Regions from separate parts of the Sphingobium fluminis genome, predicted to be linked through region 3. Evidence: riboswitches for the same ligand, from Rfam matches in the RefSeq annotation. Region 3 holds a riboswitch; each other region holds the start of a gene.
The links. A riboswitch is a leader RNA that binds a small molecule or an ion and turns the genes downstream of it on or off. The one in region 3 is predicted to bind cobalamin.
Positions count from the first base shown of each region.

Region 1: another riboswitch for cobalamin. It lies ahead of cobW (cobalamin biosynthesis protein CobW); the one in region 3 lies ahead of WG907_RS05735 (DUF1636 domain-containing protein).
Region 2: another riboswitch for cobalamin. It lies ahead of WG907_RS03060 (TonB-dependent receptor); the one in region 3 lies ahead of WG907_RS05735 (DUF1636 domain-containing protein).

Region 1 is NZ_JBBJUK010000005.1:219,223-225,377, reverse strand. Features, by position in the region: gene WG907_RS14530 (ferredoxin-like domain-containing protein) at 1-80, opposite strand, end outside; gene cobN (cobaltochelatase subunit CobN) at 77-3,454, opposite strand; gene cobW (cobalamin biosynthesis protein CobW) at 3,464-4,501, opposite strand; cobalamin riboswitch at 4,684-4,914, opposite strand; gene WG907_RS14515 (NAD-dependent succinate-semialdehyde dehydrogenase) at 4,994-6,155, opposite strand, start outside.
Region 2 is NZ_JBBJUK010000001.1:620,934-627,088, forward strand. Features, by position in the region: gene WG907_RS03050 (SDR family oxidoreductase) at 1-214, shown strand, start outside; gene WG907_RS03055 (PepSY-associated transmembrane domain-containing protein) at 266-1,591, opposite strand; gene WG907_RS03060 (TonB-dependent receptor) at 1,680-3,833, opposite strand; cobalamin riboswitch at 4,009-4,251, opposite strand; gene WG907_RS03065 (sensor histidine kinase) at 4,380-5,462, opposite strand; gene WG907_RS03070 (Ros/MucR family transcriptional regulator) at 5,769-6,155, shown strand, end outside.
Region 3 is NZ_JBBJUK010000001.1:1,094,748-1,100,902, reverse strand. Features, by position in the region: gene WG907_RS05755 (TonB-dependent receptor plug domain-containing protein) at 1-1,013, shown strand, start outside; gene WG907_RS05750 (ABC transporter substrate-binding protein) at 1,064-1,909, opposite strand; gene WG907_RS05745 (FecCD family ABC transporter permease) at 2,053-2,997, shown strand; gene WG907_RS05740 (ABC transporter ATP-binding protein) at 2,991-3,782, shown strand; cobalamin riboswitch at 3,803-3,990, shown strand; gene WG907_RS05735 (DUF1636 domain-containing protein) at 4,176-4,583, shown strand; gene cobT (nicotinate-nucleotide--dimethylbenzimidazole phosphoribosyltransferase) at 4,580-5,590, shown strand; gene WG907_RS05725 (histidine phosphatase family protein) at 5,591-6,155, shown strand, end outside.

The DNA of each region.
Region 1 (6,155 bases), on a different contig from region 3:
ACCCGCACGAGCAGCCCGTCGCCCGCCTGCATCGGCCGCCAGGCGTCGGGGCACCAGCCCTTGACGGCGAAGCCGCTCATGCCGCGCCCTCGACCGGCAGGCTGGCGAGAATGGAATTGCGCCGCGTCCGCCACAGCCCGGCGGCGTGCAGCGCGGCGAAACGCTGCTCCATCGCCGCCAGCGCTTGCGGATTGGCACTGGCCATGAAGGCGCGGACATCGTCCTGCCCCAGCGTCGCATCATGATAAAGATCGAACAGAAGCGGGGGCACGCTGCCCGCCAGATGCGCAAACGCCCCCATATGGTCGAGCGTCGCCGCCAGTTCGGCCGCGCCGCGAAAGCCGTGGCGCATCATGCCCGCGACCCAGCCGGGATGGGCGGCACGGGCGCGCACCACGCGGGCGATCTCTTCGGTGAGGGTGCGCGCCATGGGCCGCGCCGGATCGCGATTGTCGAGATGATAGAGCGAAGCCGTCCCGCCGGACAGCGCCTTGGCGGCGGCGAAGCCCGCCTCATGCGCGGCATAATCGGCGGCGAGCAGCAGGTCGGTTTCGGGCAGGTCCTGAAGATGGACGAAAGCGTCGGCCCCCGCCACGCGCAGCCGCAGACCGTCGGGATCGGCCATCGCGTCCGTCGCCTCGCCGGAAGCGTCGAGCACATGGGCCGACGCCGCCAGCCACGCCTCCCCAGCCGCGCGCCGGGCCTCGTCGGTGTAGATGTCGGCGGCGTCGCCCAGGCCAAGACCATAGCTGCCCGCCGCCGGACCATAGACGCGCGCCGTCGGGGTCTGACCGGCAAAGGGGTTCCAGTCGGCCGGCTCGTCCCGCCCGCACAGCGCCCGCACGGCCTGCCCGAACAGCGCCGGCAGGGTCGGGAAGGCGTCACGGAAAAGGCCCGATACCCGGAGCGTCACGTCGATGCGCGGCCGGTCGAGCAGCGCGAGCGGCACGATCTCGACGCCCGACACCCGCTCGGACGCCAGGTCCCACAATGGCTTTGCGCCCAGCAGGTGCAGCGCCATGGCATATTCCTCGCCCGCCGTGCGCATCGTCGCCGATCCCCACAGATCGACCACCAGCCCGCGCGGATAATCGCCATGATCCTGCAAATGCCGGCGGATCAGCTCCTCCGCGAGGCGAACCCCCTGCGCATGGGCCGCGCGCGAGGGCACGGCGCGCGGGTCGATGGCATAGAGGTTGCGCCCGGTCGGCAGCACGTCGCCGCGCCCGCGCCAGGGCGAGCCGGAAGGTCCGGGGGGCACGCGCCGGCCATTGAGCGCCGCCAGCAGCCCGGCCCGTTCCGCCGCGCCCTGATCGCCGCGCCCGAAAATATGCAGCCCGTCGCCGAACTGGCTTTCCTTGACGTCGCACACGAAGCGGTCGATCCGGGTGATTGCCTCCACCGGGGTGGCGGCGGCGTCGAGGCCAAGTTCCGCGTCCAGCCCCAGCACGCGCGCTTCGGCCTGAATCGCGTCCTGCAAGCGGGCGCGGCGGCCCCGGTCCAGCCCGTCGGCGTTGGAAAATTCATCGAGCAGCGCCTCGATCCGCGCCAGCCCCGCACCGCTTTTGCTCTGCACCAGCGGGGGGGGCACATGGCCGATCGTGACCGCCCCGATCCGGCGCTTGGCCTGCGCCGCCTCGCCCGGATCATTGACGATGAAGGGGTAGATCACCGGCATCGCGCCGGTCAGCGCTTCGGGCCAGCACGCGTTCGACAGCGCGACCGATTTGCCCGGCAGCCATTCCAGCGTCCCGTGCGCGCCGATATGCACGAGCGCGTCGATGCCCTGTTCGCGCAGCCACAGGTAGAAAGCGACATAGGCATGGCGCGGGCAGCGGGACAGGTCGTGATAGTCGTCGTCGCGCCTGGCGCTGTCGCCACGCTCGGGCTGCAAGGCGAGCAACGCCTTGCCCGCGCGGAGGACCGAGAAGCGGAATGCCCCGTCGCTAACCGCGCCGTCCGTTTCCGGCTCGCCCCAGTTGGCGGCCAGATCGGCGCGCAGCGCGTCGGGCAACGCAACCAGCGCGGCGCGATAGGCGGGCAGCGGCCAGCTCAGATGCGCGCGCCCCAGACGCGTCGCGAGATCCGTCTCCGTGTCCGTTCCCCGGCGAAAGCCGGGGTCCAGGGCCGCGAGGCGCAGCTCTTCGGGACTCCTGGACCCGGGCTTTCGCCGGGGAACATCAGGGGAGACTGCGCAGTCATAGCCGGACTCCGCCAGATCGGCCAGAATCGCTTTCGCCGAAGCCAGTGCGTCCAGCCCGACGGCATGGGCCATCTGATATAGCTTACCGGGATAGGTCGACAGGATCAGCGCCACGCAGCGCTGCGCCACAGGCTTGCGGGCAAGCGCGATCCAGCCCGCAATCTTCGCCGTGATCGCTTCGATCCGTTCGGAGTCCGCGCGGTGGACGGTGCGAGCGAAACCGAGGTCGGGATCGCGCTCCCCCGCTTCCTTGAAGCTTGCCACCCCGGCAAAGATCCGCCCGTCGATCTCGGGCAGCACGACATGCATGGCAAGGTCGGCCGGCGATAGCCCGCGCGATGTCTCCGCCCAGCCGGCAGGGCTCGCGGTGGCGAGCGCGAGCTGAAATACCGGCACGCCCGCGCCGTCCAGTGGCGTTTCACCATTTTCGCCGCGCGCCGAAAAAGCAGTGGCGTTGACGATCGCGGCGGGGCCGAGGTTTCGCACCCAACGATCGACCCGTTCGCGCGCTTCGGGGGCCTTGAGCGACGGGGCGAAGATCGACAGCGCGTCGAACCCGCGTCGCTCGCACGCGGCGTGGAGCGCGGCGAACGGATCGAGATCATGCGCGGTCAGATAGGAGCGGTAGAAGATGATCAGCACCAGCGGCCGATCGGGATCGCGTGAAAAGGTTTCGGGATCGACCACGCCGAGCGCGGGATGCCAACCGCCGACCATCGGCAGCGGCGCATCCTCCACCGCCGACCCATCGATCAGCCCAGCCGCGCGCGCCAACTCGCCAAGCGCCGCCCACGCCGCCTCCGCCCCGCCCGCGTCGCACAGCCGCGCCAGCTCGCGCAATTCAGGCACGGCTACGGTCGATACCGCGTCCAGCCGCGCATCCTCAAAGCCATCGGCAGGCAGCACCGCCAGCGCGATGCCGCGCGAGCGCGCCAGCGCCTCTACCTGTTGCAGCCCATAGCTCCAATAGGGCGTGCCGCCGATCAGCCGGATCAGGATCGCCTTCGCGCCCGCCAGCGTGCGTTCGACATAGGTATCGACCGACAGCGGATGCGCCAGCGCCGCCAGATTGGCGAGCCTGAGCGTCGGAAAAGCCGCGTCAGCCGCGCGCGCCTGATGCCAAGCCGCCGCGAACGCCCCCAGATCGCTGTCCGAAAAGGACAGGACAACCAGATCCGCGGGCGATTGCCCAAGATCCTGCGGGACGGCATTTTCCTCCATCCCGTGCGTTTCGCGGAAGATGACGTGCATCGCGCGTTTTTATCCGAGCAGCGTCGCGCGAATGGCGTCGGCGTCGATATGGTCATGTTCGGCGATGACGACCATCGTGGTGCGCCGGGCTTCATCCGGTCGCCACGGCCGGTCATATTGGTGCCGCACCCGCGCGCCGACCGCCTGCACCAGCATCCGCATCGGCTTGCCCGCGACGGCGGCATAGCCCTTCACCCGCAGGATATTCTGCTCACGCGCCAACGACTCGATCCGCGCGGCCAGCGCGGCGGGATCGGCAATCTCGCCCCATTCGACCACGATGCTGTCGAAATCCTCATGCTCATGGTCGTCGTCGCCATCATGGTGCGACGGGCGCGCGGCGATATCATCCTCTGCGGCGGCGGAAAGGCCCAGGATCAGGTTCGGGTCGATCACGCCTTCGGTCAGCTCGATCACCGGCACGCGGCGCTGCGATTCCGCCGCGATGACCGCGCGCGCGGCGGCGACGCCCTCCGGCCCGGCAAGATCGACCTTGGTCAGCAACACCATGTCGGCGCAGGCGAGCTGGTCCTCGAACACTTCGGACAGCGGCGTTTCATGGTCGATGCCGGGATCAGCGGCGCGCTGCGCATCGAGTGCGGCGACATCCGGCGCGAACCGGCCCGCCGCGACCGCCTCCGCATCGGCGAGCGCCAGCACGCCGTCCACGGTGATCCTGCTGCGGATTGCGGGCCAGTCGAACGCCTTGAGCAGCGGCTTGGGCAGCGCCAGCCCTGAAGTTTCTATGAGGATATGGTCGGGGCGTGGGTCGAGCGCGAGCAGCGTTTCGACGGTCGGGATGAAATCGTCCGCCACCGTGCAGCAGATGCAGCCATTGGCCAGCTCGACGATATTTTCCGCCGGGCAGTCGGGGATCGCGCAGGCCGCCAATATGTCGCCATCAACGCCGAGCGAGCCGAATTCATTGACCACCACCGCCAGCCTGCGACCGCCGGCATTGCGGATCAGATGGCTGATGAGCGTGGTCTTGCCGGCGCCCAGAAAGCCGGTGACGATGGTGACCGGCACCTTTGACAGGTCGGACATGGAAACTCCCCGCGCGCCGGAGCGAGACTTAAGGCGGGGCTTGCCGGACAGGTCCGGTCGGCGCGCGACGACGGGCGGGCGCGACAGATCGCCCATAGCCACGCGACCGTGCAGCCCCAGCCGCACAGTTCGTCGCTCAGACGGAGAGTTACCGTGCCATGACCATCCCCTGGACCAAGGCAAGAGCGACCGGTGCGCCGGCAGGTCTCCTGGCTCGCGGGTCACAGCTTGATGCACGCCTTCCCGGACATGGCGCGATGCGCCGTCCAGTGACTGCCCCTCGAATGAGGAGCCTGTGCATCGCGCTATCCGCTTACAGTTGCAGGGACAGCCACGGATTGAGGCGCTTTGGAGCGCCCGCACCGCATTCCCGATTAAGCCCCGAAAGGGGCACCGGCGCGATCATGCAAAGGCCGGCTTCACCCGGTCCTTGCGCGCTCGCCCTAGATCAAAACCGCCCCCAAGCCAATGCTGTTTCGCCGCCTTGCCGGGTCAGCCCGCAGCGCCGATCCCCATGCACAGATATTTGATCTCCATATAATCGTCGAGGCCATGACGGGAGCCTTCGCGGCCAAGGCCCGACTGCTTGATGCCGCCAAAGGGGGCGACTTCGGTGGAAATGAGGCCGGTGTTGATGCCGACCATGCCCGCCTCCAGCGCTTCGGCGACGCGCCACACGCGGCCAAGGTCGCTGGCGTAGAAATAGCTCGCGAGCCCGAACTCGCTGTCATTGGCGAGGCGGATCGCGTCGGCCTCGTGCGTAAAGCGGATGATCCCCGCCAGCGGCCCGAACGTCTCCTCGCGCGCGAGTTTCATGTCCGGCGCGACATTCGCAATCACGGTGGGATCGAAATAGGTGCCGCCCCGGCTGCTACGATGCCCACCCGTCAACAGCGTCGCCCCGCCCTCCAGCGCGTCGGCGAGATGCTCCTCCACCTTCTCGACGGCCTTTTCGTCGATCAGCGGGCCGACGGCCGTCCCTTCGTCCATGCCATAGCCGACCTTGAGCGCCTTCACCCGGTCGACCAGCTTCGCGACGAAGGCATCATGGATGCCGTCCTGCACATAGAAGCGGTTGGTGCAGACGCAGGTCTGACCATTGTTGCGGAATTTTGAGATCATCGCGCCGTCGACCGCCGCGTCGACATCGGCGTCGTCGAACACGAGGAAGGGCGCGTTGCCGCCCAGTTCCATGCTGACCTTCTTGACCGTATCGGCACAGGCGCGCAGCAGCCCCCGGCCGGTTTCGGTCGATCCGGTGAAGCTGATCTTGCGCACGAGCGGATTGGCGGTGAGTTCGCCGCCGATCGCGCGCGCGGAGCCGGTGACGATGTTGACGACGCCTGCCGGAATGCCTGCCTGTTCAGCCAGCACGCCCAGCGCCAGCGCGGAATAGGGGGTCGCCGATGCCGGCTTGATGACGATGGTGCATCCCGCCGCCAGCGCCGGGGCGAGTTTGCGCGTGACCATCGCGGTCGGGAAATTCCATGGCGTGATCGCGCCCACCACGCCCACGCCCTGTTTCAGCACGACGATGCGCTGGTCGGCCGCGTGCGACGGCACGACCTCGCCATAGGCGCGCTTGCCTTCCTCGGCGAACCATTCGACAAAGCCCGCCCCATAAGCGATCTCTCCCTTCGCTTCGGCAAAGGGC
Region 2 (6,155 bases), 470 kb from region 3:
GACCCAACTGGCGCGCGGATTCCAGGCCGAACAGCTCGCCACCGTGCAGCAGAGCTTTGTTCAGCAGGGCATCGGTCCGGATGGGGCGGGCGCCCATCGGCTCGTGTCCGATCCGGTCCATCTGGCGAATGCGGTCGCCTATGTGCTGGAACAGCCCATCGACATCAACATCCAGGAACTGGTGATCCGTCCGCCGGTCGCCACCGGGGTTTGAGGCGATACACGGCCGCTTGATCATATTCCGCTGGTGCGAGAGGGAGGCGGTTCAGCGTCGCCGCCGCTTTCGCATCCTGCGGACACCGATCACGACGCCGCTGATGGACAGGACGACGCCGGCCGTGAGCCAGCCCAGCATCCAGATGTCCCACAAGGGCCGCCGGTTCAGCAAGGGTCCGAAATCCCAGCGATGCAGCCCGTCGAACAGCCAGCGATAGAGGCGGCGGCGCGCATCCAGATCGCCGAGCACCGCGCCCGTGCGCGGACTGATATGGACCCAGCTTTTCGCGCTGTCGGCGAAGCGGACGCGTAAAACGGGCAATTCGACATCGCCCTTGGCTGCGTACCAATAGGAATCGGTTCGGGTGAGCCGGTCCACCGCTTCGATGCGCGCGCCGGGGAGAAGTCTTTCCGCTGCCCGTGTCAGGCGGCGGGGGTCTAACTTCGCCGGCTTCAGGTTCCGTGCGTCGAGGATGGCTTCCTGAAGTCCCGGTCGCGACAGCAGCAGCAAGGGGGTGCCATCGGTCCAGATCATCCGCATCTGGCGCGCCCCGGTCGCCTGTTGTGTAGCGCTTAAGCGCGCCCAGTCGATCACGGGCGCCATGCCCGCCGCGGCATAGGCGGCAAGGCCGGCGTCGCCGAGGCCCTTAGATGCGAACCAGCGATTGGGATCGACGGACAGCCAGCCGCTGGCGATCCACAGGACCAGCATCGTGCCGCCGAACAGCCCCATGAGATGATGCCACCATTGCCAGCCGCGATAGGGCGATACGCGCCCGCCCTTGTAGCGGCGGCGCAGCCGCATGCGCAGGACGCCGATCCACATGCCGCTGACCGCGCCGACGATGCCCGCGCCCGATGTACAAAGGACGACCTGTCGCCACAGCGGCTGGTGCTGGCGCAGGACCGTGGGGTAGATCCAGTGCGGGACGGACCCGACCCAGTTCCAGAACCGTTCCGTCCTGTTGGTGTCGAGCACCACGGTTCCGGTGGTCGACGCGACATACAGGGTCAGCCCGTCGGGGCGGTGGAGCGTCACCTTCCACAATGGCCGATAGCGGTCGAAGCTGCCCGCGACCGTCCATTGGTCACGCTGGACGCGTTCGATATCGGAAGCCGGCGCGTTGCCGAACGCAGTGGCGATATCCCCGGCGCGGCGGGCATCGACAGGACCTACGGCAAGGCCGGTCGATGCCGAAGAAACGCTGCTGCCGAGCCAAACCGGACCGTTCGGCCCCTGCTGCAATGCGGCATCGGCCCGAACGATCCCATGCACCTGGTTCCAGTCGATCGGTGCCAATCCCGCCAGCCGATCGGCCTTGGTCAGCGACGGGAAAGGCACATACATCATGACGATGCCCGACAGGAACCACATCGCCAGCAACAGGCATGTGGAGATGCCCAGCCAGCGATGGGTCAGATACAGCCACCGCTTGCCGCGATGCCGCCACCGGGTAAGCGCATCAGAAATGCGCGGTCACCGAGACGTCGATGGAGCGCGGACGGCCCAAAATCCACTGCTCGTCATTATAGGTGGTGGTCGCATAATCCTTGTCGAACAGATTATAGACCCGCAGGTTTACGCCCAGATTGGGGGTCAGTTCATAGGTCAGCCCCGCATCGGCGACCGCATAGCCCGGCACGCGATAGTCGTTGGCATTGTCCGAGAAGGTCCGGCCGACATAGCGCAGGCTCGCCGTGGCGCGCAGCCGGTCGACCGGCGTCCAGTAGAGCGACAGATTGGCCGAGACTTCGGGGACATTGGGCGGGGTGTTGCCGGTGTAGCTGGTGCCGCCGCTGATGAAGTCGTCATAGTCGGCATCCAGCACCGTGCCGTTGGCGTCAAAGCCCAGGCGGTCGGTCAGTTGCAGCGTCAGCGACGCCTCGATGCCCTTGGCCGAACGCTGGCCGATCTGCTCTATCGGGCTGGACATGGTGCGTTGGGCCACCAGCTTTTTCTTGACTATGCGGTATGCCGCCAGCGTCGCGCTGCCTCGTCCGTCCAGGAACACCGCCTTGATCCCAGCTTCGACCTGATCGCCGGTGGCGTTGGTAAAGACGAACTGCGCCTTGTTCGTCGTAAAGGTCGTCAGCGTGCCGAGCGGATCGACCCCGGTCGAATATTGGCCATAGAGCGAGATATTCGATGTTGGCTGATAAACGCCGCCGATCCGCCATGTCGTGTTGCGGAACTTCCGGTTCGTCGCGCCCAGCGGGAAGGCGTTGACCTCGCTCGTGCTGCCGTCGGGATTATAGACGATGTTCCGGCGCTGCACCTTGTCGCGCTCGTGCCGGATGCCCGCAACCAGCGAAAGCTGGTCGGTCAGCGCCAGCCGGTCTTCGGCGAAGATGCTATATTCGTTCGTCCGCGTGCGATAGCGCGGCGCGATCCCCTGCGTGTCGAAGAACAGGCCCGGATCGAAGGCGAAGGGATCGACCATATCCTCCTGCGGGTCCGACCCGAAATCATTGGAATAGGTCAGCTTGATCAGATTGGCGTCGAATCCCACGACCAGATCATTTTTGAGGCCCGCGATCGGTCTGTTGATGCGCACGGTTGCCTGATCGCCATATTGGGTCTGGTCATGGACGATGCCGTAATTGTCCATCCGGTCGATCTGCCCGGTGCCGCCATTGTAGAAATAGCTTTCCAGATTCCTGAACAACCGCTTGCTCGTCAGGCGGTAGGCGGCATTGGACAGGGTGATGCCTTCCGCCACCGTCCAGTCCGCCGTCAGCGAAGTCCGGTTGTCGCGATAGTGCAGGCTCGCGTCGGCGACATTATAGTTACGCCGCTGGTTGCCCTTCACCAGCTTGCCGTCGATCAGCGGCGTGCCGAAATATTCCATCGGCCGCTGATTGCCATAATCGTTGCGCAGGGTGAGCGAGAAATTCTCATTCGGCCGGAAGCGCAGCGCGCCCGAAAGCGCGAGGCTTTTGGAATGGCCACGATCGACATAGCCGTCCGATTCCCGATAGCTGGCGTCGATCCGATAGGAAAACTGCTCGTTCAACGGGCCGCCGACCCCTGCCGCCGCGCGCCAGCTGTTCTGCGATCCATAGCCGGCCTCGGCGTCGAATTGCGTGCGTTCGGCATTGGGCGACCGGGTGATGATATTGACCGCGCCGCCCAGCGCGCCTTGGCCATACAGGACCGATGCGGGGCCGCTCAACAATTCGATCCGGTCGACATTCCACGGATCGGTCGGAAAGGTGATCGTGCCCGCGACCGGGAAAAGCCGAACCCCGTCGACGAGCTGAAGCACCGAGCCTTGACCCGAAAAGCCGCGAAGCGCCAGAGCTGTGCCGCCATTGCCGGGATTCGCCGAGGATGTGACGCCCGGCGCGCGGACAACGGCCGATAGAATATCGAGATCGCCGCGCGCGCGGATCGAATCGCCGTCGATCCGCGTGACGCTGGCCGGCATTTCGAGCGCGGTCAGTCCCAGTCGCGATCCGGTCGATGTTTCTTGCAACAGCGCACCCGGCCGGACCCCCGAAACGATGATGTCTGTCGAACTTTCGGCGGCGCTATCCGCGCTATCCGCGCGCGCCTGTTGCGTCGTCGTTGCGGCAAGCCCCGTCGCCAGCAAAAATCCTATGGTCTTCCATTCCATTGCATGTCTTCCCGGCGTCACGCGACACTAGGGTGGAGACGTGCCGCCAACGACGGTCGGCGCGCGCAGACAGCCGGACGCCGAGGCGACCGCCACGCGAACCGATGCGGCCCCCACCGCCCGTTCGTCGCTCAAACGGAAAGATACCGTGCCGTGACCAACCCCTGGACCGGGCAAGAGCGACCAGACGCTGGCAGGTCTCCTGGCTCACGGGTCATAGCAGGACGCACGGCCTTCCCAGGCCTCGCATGACTTAGCGTCCGGCCCAGTGGCTGCTTCCTCCGGTCTGGAGAAAGCGATATGCATCGCACTCACCGCTTACAGTTGCAGGGACAGCCTCGGAGTTGGATGGCGTAAACCATCCGCACCGCGTTCCCTTTTAAGCCTCTTTCAAGGCACCGGCGCGATCATGTCCGGGCCATTGCTGCCCCGAACAACGCTCCGATAGCGGGCAGGCGGGCGGTTCGCAAGTAGCTCTCGCGCTGGCCGCGAATGCTCCTGGCCCAAAGCGTGATGGCGCTGATCGTCCATCATCTATTCTAACGGTCACTTCGGCGCGGCATCTTTCCTTGCAAAGAAAATGTCGACCCGCATGCCGCTTCCGGGACGGGAAGTGACCGTCCAGTCGGCTTTCGCATTCTGGCGCAGGGATTGCGCGATCACTGCGCCGAGCTTTCCCGGCTTGGGCCAGGTCATGCCATCGGCGAGGCCGACGCCGTCGTCGGCCACGGTCACCCGGCATCCGGTCTCGTCGACCAGGCTGTGCAGGGTGATGGTGCCGCCTTCATCGTTGGGAAAAGCATGTTTGAGGCTGTTGGTCAGCAATTCGTTGACGACCAGGCCTGCGGGCATGGCAACGTCCAGCGCGACTGGCCAGGTGTCGATCTTCAGGTCGAGCCGGATGCCTTCGGGCGCATGCGCCTGAATGACTGCGGACGCGATCTGGCTTAGATACACGCCCAGATCGATTGTGTCGCCCTGACCCTCGATCGATAGCGAGCGATACAACAGAGCGAGCGAATTGATCCGGCCGGCAAGGCGATCGAACCGTTCCCCGGTCTCCTGATCGGAGACATTACGCGCTTCCATGCGGATGAGCGCCGTGATCATCTGAAGGTTGTTCTTTACCCGGTGCTGCAATTCGAACAGCAATGTATCCTTGTCCCGCAATGACTGGCGAACCATCTCCTCGTCGTTGCGCAATCCCTGCCCCGTCCTGGCAAGAGCGACCAATCGGAAACTCGGTTCGCCGCTGTCGTCTTCGATGGTATTGGACCATGCATCGACATTGACGGTCTGCCCGTCGAGGCTGATCGAGAAGGTCCCGACATATTCCTCATCGGCCTCCACGGCCTCGCTCAGTGGCCGGTCATCGTCGGGGGCGGACGCTACACCTGGCAGGGCTTGCCAGTTTTTACCTTCCAGTTCGGATGCGGACTGACCCGTCAGCCGTTCGAACTCCAGATTGGCGTAGGTTATGCGCTCTTCGGGCAACAGTTCCGAAACGGCAATCGCCACCGGCATATGGTCGAGAAATTGCTTGAACCGATCGCTTTCCAGCGCATCGGCAAGTCCGGGGGTATCGAGCAACTGCTCGACATTCGCCGCTCCATGGTCTGCATCGTCCAAAACTATACTCCCTTGGGAGCCCCTTATCATGAAATTGCCGGCGGGCGCAGCGGATTGCCCCGCCGCCGATAAAGTGTTCACGATGCCGGAACGCCGCGATTGCAAATTGTGGGCGATGCCGCTGAAAGTGTGGTTATGACGGAAGGCGCCAGCGATTGGAGGCGATGATGGCGGGGCCAGGTCGATTAACGCCTCGCTGAGGAAATAATAGCGGTTTGAACATTGCGCCCGTCACGCCTATGTACAGTCGTAATTGTCATCCCACTTGTGGCAATCCTCTTCCATAATCACAGAAAGACAGGTCGCATGTCCGACACCGAACTCGCACAAGATACCCTCGTTACCCTTACGGCTGACATCGTTTCGGCCCATGTCTCGAACAATTCGGTCAGCGTGGGCGATGTTTCGGCGCTGATTTCCAGCGTGCACGCGGCATTGACCGGGCTCGCCAGCCCCGCCGAAGTACCGGCCGTGGTACAGGAGCCTGCTGTTTCTGTCCGCGCTTCCGTCAAGCCAGACTATATCGTTTGCCTTGAAGACGGAAAGAAGTTGAAGATGCTCAAGCGGTATCTGATGACCACTTATCAGATGACGCCTGCCGATTACCGGACCAAGTGGAACCTACCTTCGGACTACCCGATGGTGGCGCCCAACTACGCGGCGCAGCGCAAGGAACTGGCGCACAAGATCGGC
Region 3 (6,155 bases):
CGCGCCGCCGCGCCTATGACGACAATGGTGTGGAAAATTTCGGCGACACCGGTCGCCGTCGCAAGGTCTCGCTCGCTTCGACACTCAAGCTCGGCGACGATACAGTCGTTCACGCGATCACCGGTGCGGTCGATTATGAGCGTGAGGAATTTCAGGGCACGTCGCTGTTCCTCTCCGGCCCCAACCCATTCCAGGACACGGACAATTGGGGCATCGTTGGTCAGTATCAGCTGACGGTCGGCGACCGGATCGGCGTGGGTGGATCGGTACGCAAGGATTTCAATAATCGCTTCCGCGATTCGGCCACCTGGCATGCGCAGGCAAGCTATCGCTTCGATTTCGGCACGCGCCTGCACGCGGCTGGCGGTACGGGCGTCAAGGCGCCCGACTTTTTCGACCTGTTTGGTTACTCGCCGACCAGCGGCTTTGTCGGCAACCCCGATTTGAAGCCTGAAAAGTCGACCGGCTGGGAAGTGGGAGCGGAACAATCCTTCCTGGACGGCAACGGCCGGATCGACGTCACCTACTTCAACGCCAAGTTACGCAACAAGCTCGCGAGCAGATTCATCCCCTTTTATACGGCGATCAACCTGCCCGGATCCTCCCCGCATGAGGGCATCGAAGTCTCGGCGAATTTCGCGCTTCCGGCTGGCTTCCGCTTCGACGGGTCCTACACCTATCTCGACGCGAAGGATGAAGGCGACAGCCGCCTTACGCGCCGGCCAAAAAATATCGGCAGCGCTAATCTCGCGTGGCACTCGCAGGACGATCGCTTCGGCGCGAATGTCACGGTGCGCTACAATGGCAAGGCGCTCGACACCAATTTCGCGACCTTCAATGTCGAGACGCTGAAAGCATACACGCTGGTCAACCTCGGCGCCGACCTCCAGATCGTGCCGGGCATCTCCCTGTTCGGCCGGGTCGAAAATCTGTTCGACAAGGATTATCGCGAGAATATCGGCTTTCTGACGGCTGGTCGGGCCGCCTATGGCGGCTTCAAGGCTCGGTTCTGACGCGGGCGCGATCACTCACCCGTGCAGATAGGGAGGGCCGTCGGCCCTCCCTATTGTCGAGCGCGCAACTGGCGCGCCAGCGATTCCGCCGCTAATATATAGGCGGGCCCGCCGCACACCGTCCAAGCCTGCGGGATGCGCAGGCGCGGGATGTGACGGAGCAGAGGATGGTGCAGCATTTCCGTACCCTGGTCAGTCACGCGGTCGGTCGCGCTCTCGACGATCAGATAATCGGGGCGGGCGACCAGCAATTCTTCAAGGCTCATCTGCGACAGCACAGGCTTGCCGAGTTTAGCCGCGAGATTAATGAGGCCAACACGCATCATCAGTTCGTCGATAAGCGTGCCCGTGCCGGTCAGGAACCCGCGTCGCTGATAATAGGCCGCAACCCGTCCCCTGCCCACCTTGGGCAAGGCCGCGAGCGCCCGGTCCATGCGCGCGATCAGCGCTTCGCCTCGCCCGACATGGCCAACCGCCGCTGCGACCGTGCGGATCTGCGCGACGATATCGGCATAGCTTTCGGCGCTTTTGAGTTCGATCGTGCGGTAATTCTGTCCTGCAAGCGCGCCCATCATCGCGCCTCGCCGCGCGGGCGCGCCGACCACGAGATCGGGATTGATCGCCATCACTTCTTCCGCCGCGTTGGACAATATGTGGATGTGCCCGACCTTATCGGCTGCCGCCGACAGTTCGCGGTTGGTCGCATTGCGCGTCAGCCCGGCGATCTGGTCGGGGTCCGCAAGAGCCAGCAGATACTGGTCCGAACACATGTTGAACGAGACGATGCGCGTTGGCCGGGCCGTCGGCTGCGAAGCCGAGGCGGCGACACCCCCGAGCGGCAACAGGGCGGCGACTATCGCGAGATAGGCCGTGCGCGAGGATGGGAACCATGGCATAGGGCCGCCATCCATAACGACACACCCCGGCGACACAAGCGTAGCCGCGACGATCGATCGAGGTGCGAGGCGCCGTGCTGACTGCCCCACTTTCCTCTTCCACCCGTCATCGCGCGCTGGTTCCCGGCTTGATCCTTCTCGCCATGCTCGCCGCAATCGTGTCGCTGGCGATCGGCGCGGCCGCCATCGCGCCCGCACGCCTGCTGGCCGTACTGGCGGGCCATGGTGACCCCGTCGCAACCGCAATCCTGATCGACCTGCGCTTGCCGCGAGTCATCGTCGGCCTGATGGTCGGAGCGATGCTGGGACTCGCCGGTGCAGCGCTGCAAGGCTATCTCCGCAATCCGCTTGCGGAGCCGTCGGTCATCGGCGCATCCAACGCCGCAGCGCTCGGCGCGGTGGGCGCGATCTATTTCGGCCTGTCCGAATGGAACCCGCTGATGCTGCCGGCGCTGTCGATCGGCACCGGCCTGCTGGCGCTCGTCCTGCTCTTCGCGCTGGCGGGGCGTTCGGAAAGCCCGTTGACGCTGATCCTCGCGGGCATCGCCGTCTCCACCATGGCAGGCGCGGGTATCAGTCTCGCGCTGAACCTGTCATCCAATCCCTTTGCGGCGATGGAAATCACCACCTGGCTGCTGGGATCGATCGAAAACCGCTCGATCGATCATGTCTGGATCGCCCTGCCCTGTATCGTAGTGGGCGCTGGATTGCTGCTGTTCGACGGTCGCGCACTCGACGCCTTGTCGCTGGGCGAGGATGGCGCGCAGGCGCTCGGCGTCGATCTGCGGCGGACGCGGCTGCGGCTGCTGCTCGGCGTCGGCATTGGCGTTGGCGGCGCGGTCGCGGTGTCCGGGTCCATTGGTTTCATCGGCCTCATCGTCCCTCATCTGGTCCGGCCGCTGACCGATCGAAGCCCATCTGCCGTCCTGCTGCCTTCGATGCTGGCCGGCGCTCTGCTTCTGACGCTGGCCGACATCGCCGTTCGTCTCATCTCCACACAGAACGAGTTGAAGCTGGGCGTGTTGACGGCCTTCCTTGGCGTGCCGGTGTTCCTGATCCACTTGCTGCGGGAGCGGCGGCTATGGTGAGCGTCACGATCGATCGCCTGTCCGTGCGGCTCGGGCACCGCGCCGTCGTGCAGGATGTGAGCGCGACGCTCTCGCCCGGATCGCTGATCGGCATCATCGGTCCGAATGGTGCCGGCAAATCGACACTGGTTCGCGCGCTGCTCGGCCTGATCCCCGCGCAGGGTGGATCGGTGCTGCTGGACGGCCAGCCCATCGCTGATATCGCGCGGCGAATAATCGCTCGAACGCTCGCCTATCTTCCGCAGGGACAAACGCTTCACTGGCCGCTGTCGGTCGAGCGGCTGGTCGCGCTCGGCCGCCTGCCCCATCTGGGTCCCATGTCGCACATGTCCGCCGACGATATGGCACTGGTCCTGCATGCACTCGACCGGGCGGATGTCGGCCATCTGCGCGACCGGATCGCCACCGAATTGTCGGGCGGCGAGCGCGCGCGCGCGATGCTGGCACGGGCACTTGCCGTGGGCGCGCCGGGCCTGATCGCCGACGAGCCGCTCGCCGCGCTCGATCCGGGACATCAACTCGACGTGATGGACCTGCTGGTGCGCGAAGCCCGGGCTGGTGGGCTGGTGATCACCGTGCTCCACGACCTCACTATGGCGGGCCGCTATTGCGACCGGCTATTGCTGATGGAGGGCGGCCGTCTGGTCGCGGACGGTGCGCCGGATGCCGTGCTCACACCGGACAGGCTGGCAGCGGTCTATGGCATCAGCGCCCGCATCGACCTGACCGGCCCGTCTCCGGTGATCGTGCCGCTCGAAAGAACCGCCCCGCGCCGTACCGATTGACGCCGCCCATCCCCTGACTTATGGCCGCGCCTGCGACAGGTTCCCTTTACGGGGATGAAAATGGGAACGGGGTGAACGCCCCGGCTGCCCCTGCAACTGTAAGCGGTGAGCCACGCGCATCATGCCATTGGGACCCAGGTCCTGAGAAGGCGGCGCGAACCGGCATCGACCCGCGAGCCAGGAGACCTGCCCGTCGCGGTCGTCCTTCGTGCGGACAGGGTGTGCCGGGCGGACGGGGGTAAACCCGAGAGGCGACAAGGTTGGCCGCGTTTTCGCAGGCCATGCTGGGCGCGCCTTTGCGAACAGCATGGCCCCGCAGACATGGCCTCATTGTCTGGGTGCCCGTTCGATGATCCTGTTCTCAAGCCTTTTCGCCGCTTCAGGTGAGCGATAATGCTCAAACCGGTCGATGACGGTCCCGCGATCGTCGCCTGCAACACCTGTCGGCATTCGTCGGAGGCAAAGGAACGCGCCGATGGGCAACGTGGGGGCGCTCAACTCGTCTCGGCGCTCCATGCGGTCAAGGCCTCGGACCCTCGCTATGCCGATATTGCCGTTCAGGAGATGCCCTGCCTGTTCGCATGCAGCGATTTCTGTACGGTGCATCTGCGCGCGCCGGGCAAGGTCGGCTATGTGCTTGGGCGCTTCACGCCCGATGACGAGGCCGCCCGAGCGATCCTGGACTATGCCGTCCATTATGCCGCGAGCGACCATGGCCGCGTGCCGTTCGCAAACTGGCCCTCGGGCGTGAAGGGGCATTTCATCACCCGGACGCCGCCGCCGGGGTTCGTCGCGGAATGAGCTTTTCGACAGTCACCGATTTCGAAACCGCGCTCGCTGAAGACATCGGTCCAGACGAAGGCGCGATCGCGCAGGCGCGCGATCGGCAGGCGAAACTCACCAAGCCGGCCGGGTCGCTGGGTCGGCTCGAGGATATCGCGATCTTCTTCGCCGGCTGGCAGGCGCGTCCCATCCCGAGAGTCGAGCATGGTCGCGCCGTCATCTTCGCGGGCAATCATGGCGTCACGGGACGCGGTGTCAGCGCCTTTCCGGCAGACGTCACGGCGCAGATGGTCGGGAACTTCAAAGCAGGCGGCGCGGCGATCAATGCGCTTGCCGGGGCCGCCGGACTGGAATTGAAGATTGTCGCGCTCGATCTCGATCGGCCGACCGCCGATTTCACCGGCGCACCCGCGATGTCGGAAAGCGAATGCCTGACGGCGCTATCGGCGGGCGCGGCCAGCGTCGACGCCGATCTTGATATGCTCGTGGTCGGCGAGATGGGCATCGGCAACTCGACGGCGGCGGCGGCGCTTTGCGCCCGCAGTCTTGGTGGTGACGGCGCGTCATGGGTGGGACCGGGCACGGGCGTCGACGATGCCGGAATCCGCCGGAAGATCGACGTTGTCGACGCGGCCCTCGCCTTCCATGGAACGGCGCCCTTAACCCCCTTCGAGACGCTCCGCCGGGTCGGCGGACGCGAAATCGCCGCGATCGCCGGCGCGGTGCTACGCGCGCGCCAATTGCATGTGCCGGTCCTGCTTGACGGCTTCATCAGTTGTGCGGCGCTCGCGCCGCTCGCTCCTATCGCACCCCGTGTCATAGTGCACTGTCTGGCGGGCCATTGCTCGGCGGAGCCGGGTCATGCGCGCCTGCTCGATGCGCTGGGGCTTGTGCCGTTACTGCATCTGGACATGCGGCTTGGTGAAGGTAGCGGCGCGGCGGTAGCTGCGAACCTGGTCCGCTCGGCGCTGGCGGCGCACGCGCAAATGGCGACCTTCGCACAGGCCGCCGTTTCGGCTGGTTAGATGACCCCTGTCATCCTTCATCTCCTGCGGCATGGCGCCCCCGAAACAGCGGGGCGGATGATCGGACATAGCGATATCCCTTCAACCGCAGCGGGGATCGAGTCCTGCCGCGCGCAGGCATTAAATCTCGATATCGATCATATCGTCAGTTCCGACCTCCGTCGCGCCCAACATGCAGCGACAGCGATTGCCGGGGACCGCGCCCTGCCGGTCGCTGTCGATCCACGCTGGCGCGAACTGAATTTCGGCGATTGGGACGGGCTTTCGTCACAGGATATCGATGCCGCCACGCTCGGCGCGTTTTGGGATGATCCCGACGAAAATCCGCCCCCGCGCGGTGAGCGCTGGTCCGCGCTCGTGGATCGGGTGGCGGCCGCTCTTGCCGATCTCGCCCCAAAAAATACGCTAGTCGTGACCCATGGCGGGGCGATGCGAGCGGCACTCGGCGTTCTCTGCGGATTCGATCAGCGGCGATCATGGGCATTCGCATTGCCCTACAGCGCGCGCCTCAGCTTCCAGATTTGGCCCGGATCGCCACAAACGGCTCAAATCGTGGCGCTTCATT